3 regions of the Marinobacter sp. L-46 genome follow, and region 3 is predicted to be linked to each of the others. Evidence: predicted binding sites of a transcription regulator. Region 3 holds the regulator's gene; each other region holds the start of a gene.
What was found. Region 3 encodes LexA, which represses DNA repair genes until DNA is damaged. Its sites were predicted from a motif close to CTGTNTNNNNANACAG; they were not measured.
Positions count from the first base shown of each region.

Region 1: a site for LexA is predicted at 1,378-1,393, ahead of recN (DNA repair protein RecN). Genes of this name have one in related genera too.
Region 2: a site for LexA is predicted at 869-884, ahead of recA (recombinase RecA). Genes of this name have one in related genera too.

Region 1 covers NZ_JBSXOP010000053.1:35,243-37,507, forward strand. Annotated here, with positions in the region: gene dnaK (molecular chaperone DnaK) at 1-497, opposite strand, end outside; gene grpE (nucleotide exchange factor GrpE) at 618-1,196, opposite strand; gene recN (DNA repair protein RecN) at 1,460-2,265, shown strand, end outside.
Region 2 covers NZ_JBSXOP010000090.1:118,687-120,951, forward strand. Annotated here, with positions in the region: gene recA (recombinase RecA) at 1-811, opposite strand, end outside; gene pncC (nicotinamide-nucleotide amidase) at 936-1,436, opposite strand; gene mutS (DNA mismatch repair protein MutS) at 1,540-2,265, shown strand, end outside.
Region 3 covers NZ_JBSXOP010000061.1:51,425-53,689, forward strand. Annotated here, with positions in the region: gene AC13DJ_RS09835 (DUF6586 family protein) at 1-207, shown strand, start outside; gene AC13DJ_RS09840 (hypothetical protein) at 263-535, shown strand; gene AC13DJ_RS09845 (cell division inhibitor SulA) at 554-1,045, opposite strand; gene lexA (transcriptional repressor LexA) at 1,061-1,669, opposite strand; gene AC13DJ_RS09855 (amidoligase family protein) at 1,839-2,265, shown strand, end outside.

The sequences.
Region 1 (2,265 bases), on a different contig from region 3:
TTAACTTCCAGGCCGGCAATCCTGCCCGCATCTTTGGTAGCCTGGCGCTGGCTGTCGTTGAAGTAAGCCGGCACGGTGATAACCGCTTCGGTTACTGTCTCGCCCAGGTAGTCTTCTGCAGTCTTCTTCATTTTCTTGAGGACTTCGGCAGAAACCTGCGGCGGAGCCATCTTCTGGCCTTTCACTTCTACCCAGGCATCGCCGTTATCAGCCTTGGCGATCTTGTACGGCACCATCTTGATGTCTTTCTGAACCACGTCATCTTCAAAACGACGACCGATCAGACGCTTGATGGCGTACAGGGTATTTGCCGGGTTGGTGACCGCCTGGCGCTTGGCAGACTGGCCAACCAGTGTTTCGTTGTCGTCAGTGTAGGCAATGATGGACGGGGTGGTGCGATCACCCTCGGCGTTTTCAATTACCTTTACCTTGTCGCCATCCATGATGGCCACACAGGAGTTGGTGGTTCCCAGGTCGATACCAATAATTTTGCTCATCGAATCACTCCAAGATCTTTCTGAATTCTGCTCCGGAGTGAGACCACCCCGGCTGTCGCTGTTTAATCGCTATATTGGCGCTTTCAGCGGCTTTTCAAGCCCCGGCGGCGCCTTTTTTGATCAATTTTCTGCTTTTGCCACTACAACCATGGCCGGACGAACAACACGGCCGTTCAGCAGATAACCCTTCTGCACCACCGCCACCACACTATTGGGCTCGGCGTCCGGGGCCGGCACCATAGACATGGCTTCGTGCTGCTGCGGGTCGAACGGTTCACCCACCGGGTTCACCTGCTCCACGTTGAATTTCTTCAGGCTGCTCATGAACAGGCTGAGGGTCATTTCCGCGCCTTCGCGGATAGAAGCCACCAGTTCGCTGGCGTCTTCCTGCCCTTCCGTGCTTTCCACGGCCTTCTCCAGGCTGTCGGCCACCGGCAGCAATTCCTTGACGAATTTTTCCAGCGCAAACTTGTGCGCCTTTTCCACGTCGATTTCGGCCCGGCGGCGCACGTTCTGCATTTCTGCCTGGGAGCGCAACGCCTGGTCCTGGTACTCCTGCAGCTTGGCCTTCAGGGCATCCAGCTCGGAACCCTCCTGCCCCGCCTCGCCAGCTTCCGGCTCGGCATCAGCCTGTTCCGCCTGCGCGGCTTCGTTCAGCTCTTCTTCTACCTGTTCGTTGCGCTTTTCGTCAGCACTCATGACAACTCCTGATGGATTTTCCCAGGGCCCGAAGGCCTGCGGCTGGTTTAAGCCCCGCCCGTTTCAGGGCAGGAAAATACGACTTTGCGAACGAATATGGGGCCCGCCGGGCGGGTTTCAACCTTCCGGGATGCATTCTTTACAAATTCGGGGCACAGGTTATTTGCAAACAGGAAAAACCCTGTATATATTCACAGCAACTGTATGGAATCACAGTATTCGAAATTTTCAGAGACAACAGACTCTGAACGGAGGTAATCAGCATGCTTATCCAACTGACGGTCTCGAACTACGCCATTGCTGAACGGGTTGAATTGCAGTTCAGCAAGGGCATGACAGCACTCACCGGCGAAACCGGTGCTGGCAAGTCTATCGTTCTGGATGCCCTAGGCCTGGCCATGGGCGGCCGCGCAGACGCCGGAGCTGTGCGCCACGGAGCCGAGCGTGCCGATATCAACGCCAGTTTCGATATCTCGAGAATTCCGGAAGCCCGGCAATGGCTTGAAGCCCACGAACTGGATGACAAGGAAGACTGCATCCTGCGCCGCACCATCCGCAAAGATGGCCGCAGCAAAGCGTTTATTAACGGCCAGCCCTGCCCGCTGTCCCAGCTCAAAGAACTGGGCGGCCTGCTGATGGACATCCACAGCCAGCACCAGCACCAGTCACTGTTGCGCAAAGACACCCACCGCAAACTGCTGGACGAGTTCGCCGGCGCCGAACAACTGGCCGACCAGGCCCGCAACGCCTGGAAAGTCTGGAACGCCACCCGACAGAAACTGGAACAGCGCCGGCACAACGCCGACGAAGCCGAGGCCAGGCTGCAACTGCTTCGCTACCAGGTAGAGGAACTGGACCGGCTGGCACTGGAAGACGGCGAACAGGAGACCCTTGAGCAGGAGCAGGCCCAGCTGAGCCAGGCGGATGCAGTACTGCACAGCAGTCACCAGGCCGCCCTGCTCTGCACCGAAGATGACACCAGCGCAGCCGCCCTGGTACGCCAGGCCCTGCAGCAACTGGAGCAACTGCCGCTGGAAGTCCCGGCACTGGCCGATACCCTGCAGATGCT
Region 2 (2,265 bases), on a different contig from region 3:
CCATGTGGTAGATGCCCTTGCCATACATGATCTGGAACTCGGCCTGCTTGAACGGCGGAGACACCTTGTTCTTGACGACTTTTACGCGGGTTTCGTTACCTACCACTTCGTCGCCGTCCTTCACCGCGCCGATGCGGCGGATGTCCAGGCGTACGGAAGAGTAGAATTTCAGGGCGTTACCACCGGTGGTGGTCTCGGGCGAGCCGAACATCACACCGATCTTCATACGAATCTGGTTGATGAACACCATCAGACAGTTGGCGTGCTTCACGTTACCGGTCAGCTTACGCAGCGCCTGGGACATCAAACGGGCCTGCAGGCCTACGTGGCTGTCGCCCATTTCGCCTTCAATTTCCGCTTTCGGAGTCAGGGCCGCTACCGAGTCGACGATGATGACGTCGATGGCATTGGAGCGTACCAGCATATCCGCGATTTCCAGGGCCTGCTCGCCGGTGTCCGGCTGGGAGACCAGCAGGTCGTCGACGTTTACGCCCAGCTTTTCAGCGTAGATAGGGTCCAGTGCGTGCTCGGCGTCGATGAAGGCACAGGTTTTACCGGCTTTCTGCGCTTCGGCGATAACTTGCAGGGTCAGGGTGGTTTTACCGGAGCTTTCCGGGCCGTAGATCTCTACAATCCGGCCATACGGCAAGCCACCAATACCCAGGGCCACGTCCAGCCCCAGGGAGCCGGTGGATACCGCAGGAATGGCTTCACGGGGCTGGTCGCCCATTTTCATCACGGCGCCCTTGCCGAACTGACGTTCAATCTGGCCCAGTGCTGCGCTGAGTGCTTTCTTGCGGTTGTCTTCCATTGTTACCTGCCCCTCACTATTCGATATGACGACACCGGAGGTGTATCCAGTGTTTTCCTGTATATTTGAACAGTATTAAAACATAAGCCTTGGCACAGACCAACCCCTGCCGGGGTGAAAAACATCACAGTGTTTTCAGAAACTCCGTAACCCCTTGCAACACATACAAAACCGATTGCCGGCGTACCTGTTCCCGGTCGCCGTCAAAGTGCTGAACACGGGTTTGCGTGTTGTCCGGGCCGGTACCCCAGGCAAACCATACCGTGCCCACAGGCTTTTCCACGCTGCCGCCGCCGGGGCCGGCAACGCCGCTGATGGCCACGGCCACATCCACACCGGTGGCGCGAACGGCACCGGCCACCATCTGGCGCACCACCGGTTCGCTGACAGCGCCATGTTCGGCCAGCGCCTTTTCTTCCACGCCCAGAATGGCCTGTTTGGCCTCGTTGCTGTAGGTCACCAGCCCGGCCATCACATAGGCAGAGGAACCCGCCCTGTCTGTCAGCACCTTGGCCACCCAGCCACCGGTGCAGCTTTCAGCGGTGGCCATGGTTCTGCCCTGCTGCATCAACAAGTCTCCCAGCGCATTGCCGGCGGTTTCCAGTTGCTGATCGGTTGCTTGCATAGCCGTCTCCAAGCTTCTGTTGCCAAACCCTTCGTTTCATCCCGGGCGTTATTTTCTTACAATCCCCGCTTTGACCCAAACGCACGATCAACCGGACGCTTCCATGCCTGCAACCCAGACCGATCTTTCCAAGCATACTCCCATGATGCAGCAGTACCTGAAGATCAAGCGGGAGCACCCGAACGAGCTGGTGTTCTACCGCATGGGTGACTTCTACGAGCTGTTTTATGACGATGCCAAAAAAGCGGCCGAGTTGCTGGACATTACCCTGACCGCCCGGGGACAGTCCGGTGGCAACCCTATTCCCATGGCCGGCGTGCCTTTCCACGCCGCTGAAGGCTACATTGCCCGCATGGTGCGCGCGGGTCAATCCATTGCCATTGCCGAACAGATTGGCGATCCGGCCACCAGCAAGGGGCCGGTGGAACGGAAGGTGGTGCGCATTGTTACCCCCGGCACCCTCAGCGATGAAGCCTTCCTGGAAGACCGCCGCGACAACCTGCTGGCGGCTATTTTCAGCCATAAAGAGCAGTTCGGCTTTGCCTCGCTGGATATTTCCAGTGGTCGCTTTGCGGTGTCTGAACTGGACAGCCTGGAAGCCCTGCAGGGGGAACTGCAGCGGCTACGCCCGGCCGAGATCCTGATCAGCGAATACTTCCCTTTCGGTGACCTGCTGGAAGGCTTCACCGGTGTCCGCCGGCAAGGCCCCTGGCTGTTCGAGCTGGATTCGGCCCGGCGGGTGATTACCCAGCAGCTACAGGTGCGTGACCTCACCGGTTTTGGCTGCGAAGACCTGCACCTGGCCATTTGTGCCGCTGGCTGCCTGCTG
Region 3 (2,265 bases):
CAGCGGGACAGCTGGTGGAACCACCTGGTTCAGCTGGACAAGGCCCTGGGCCAACCACCGGCGCAGAAAAAGACGGTCTCTGCCGACAACATTATTGCGGTAGCCGCAGAAGAAGGCCCGGACCGCTCCCTGCAGGCACTGGAACAGACCAGGGCAGCCATGGCCATTTTTGCAAGGGAACTCGAAGAGCGGCACGGCGAGTGGTAGCAGCCCTGACCACGGCTGCACCGAAACAACCCGAATGACGACAAAGGTTTAACGAATGTCACCATCGTTTTTTGAAATTGTACAACTCTCTGACGGCGACTACGCGTTGCGCCGGATAGACGATGATGCCGCCCCACTGGTGCGCATTTCTTTTTCCGAAGAAGCCCGGGACATGATGGAGAACCGGGATATGAACGTGGCAAAGGCCATGATTGCTGCAGGCATTGAAGCCGCCGGCAATATCGACTACGACATGGGCCATGACATGGAATGGGATGACGAAGACGGCGACGCGATCGACCCCCAGCCCAGCTATACCCTGCACTGACCGATACTGCGCCAGCCCTCAGCGCTGGCGCAAAATCACCCCGTGACTGTTGCCTTTCGCAGAAGCCTTTTGCAGTGAATCAAAGGCGGCGCGCCCCAGCTTGTTGGTCCAGAGCACTACCGCATGACAGGTACCTGCGCCCAGGGCGCGCTCTGCCAGTTGCTGGGCCGGGTATTCCGCGGTTGAACGCAGCACCAGGATCTCGTTCGCCACAATGCCATGCATCTTCTGCCACTTGGCCACCAGCGCCTGGGGCGGATCAATCCACGCCAGCCAGCGCTTTTCCTGGTTCAGCTGGGTGAGCATGGGCAATAACAGCTGAAAGTTCTCTACCTGTCCTTCCGGCAGGATAATCTCCGTCACATTGCCGCCCAGGCCCGAATGACCCGCTGCCGAACCACCTGCAGGCCGACGCATGCTTGCCGGGCGCTGACCCGCAGAGATCGCTTGCGCCGGTGCCACTGTGGCCGGATGAAACGCCATGTTCTGATTGAAGCTCAACTGTTCCATAACTCACCTGCCTGTTCAGTGAAGATCGGAGCGCCGGATTACACCCACACCAAGACCTTCGATAAACAATTCCTGCTCACTCAGATCCACTTCGATAGGAGCAAACTCTTCGTTCTCCGCAATCAGCCAGACCCTTGAGCCTTCACGGCGGTAGCGTTTGACGGTAACTTCCTCGCCCACCCTGGCCACGACTACCTGGCCATTGTGAACATCCTGGGTGCGATGCACCGCCAGCAGGTCGCCATCCAGGATGCCGATATCCTTCATACTCATACCCCGAACCCGCAGCAGGTAATCTGCCGAGGGCGAGAAGAAGTCCGGCTTCAGGGTGCAATGATCTTCCACATGCTCCTGCGCCAGGATCGGGCTACCCGCTGCTACCTGACCAATGACCGGCAACCCCAGATCCGGCTCAGCCTCCGGCAGGCGAATACCGCGGCTGGCGCCCGGCACCATCTCGATCGCACCTTTGCGAGCCAGCGCCCTGAGATGCTCTTCCGCCGCATTGGCCGAGCGGAAACCCAGCTCGGCAGCGATTTCTGCGCGAGTGGGCGGATAACCGGTTTCATCCAGATATCGCCGGATAATATCCAGCACCTGGGACTGTCGGGCGGTCAGCTTCATGCTTTTTCTCCGGGGTTGTTCGTCCTGGTTTTTTATACAGTGATTTGACTATATACAGTGTTTTATCCAGTGTAAAGTCCCTGTGCAGTTTCTTTCCTTTGGGTAACGGGACACGGCGCAAGCCTGTGTTAAGGTGACCTGAAACGAAGCAAGGGGATGCAAACACTCCATGAACGCAGCCAATCGTTGCAAGATGCCGGAAAGACTGAAAAACCACGAAGGTGGAGAACGTCGCGTAGGGGTCGAAATCGAGCTTTCGGGGCTCGGTTACGAACAACTGGTGCAGCATGCCGCCCGCTTGCTCGGCGGGTCGCCGGAGCTGACCTCACGCTACGTGACCGCACTGGACACCGAACATGGCCGCTTTACCATCGAACTGGACTCCGATCCCATCAAGGAGCTGGACCTGGACGACGAGCGCCTGCCGCAATCCATCCGGGAGCTGGGCAGCCATGCCATGGATGTGATCGACTTTGCTGCCGAGAAGGTCATTCCGCTGGAGATTGTCGGCCCGCCGCTGGCGTTCTCGAAACTGGAACTGATCGAAACCCTGATGGATGAGCTACGGGAACTGGGCGCCGAAGGTAGCCGTGAAG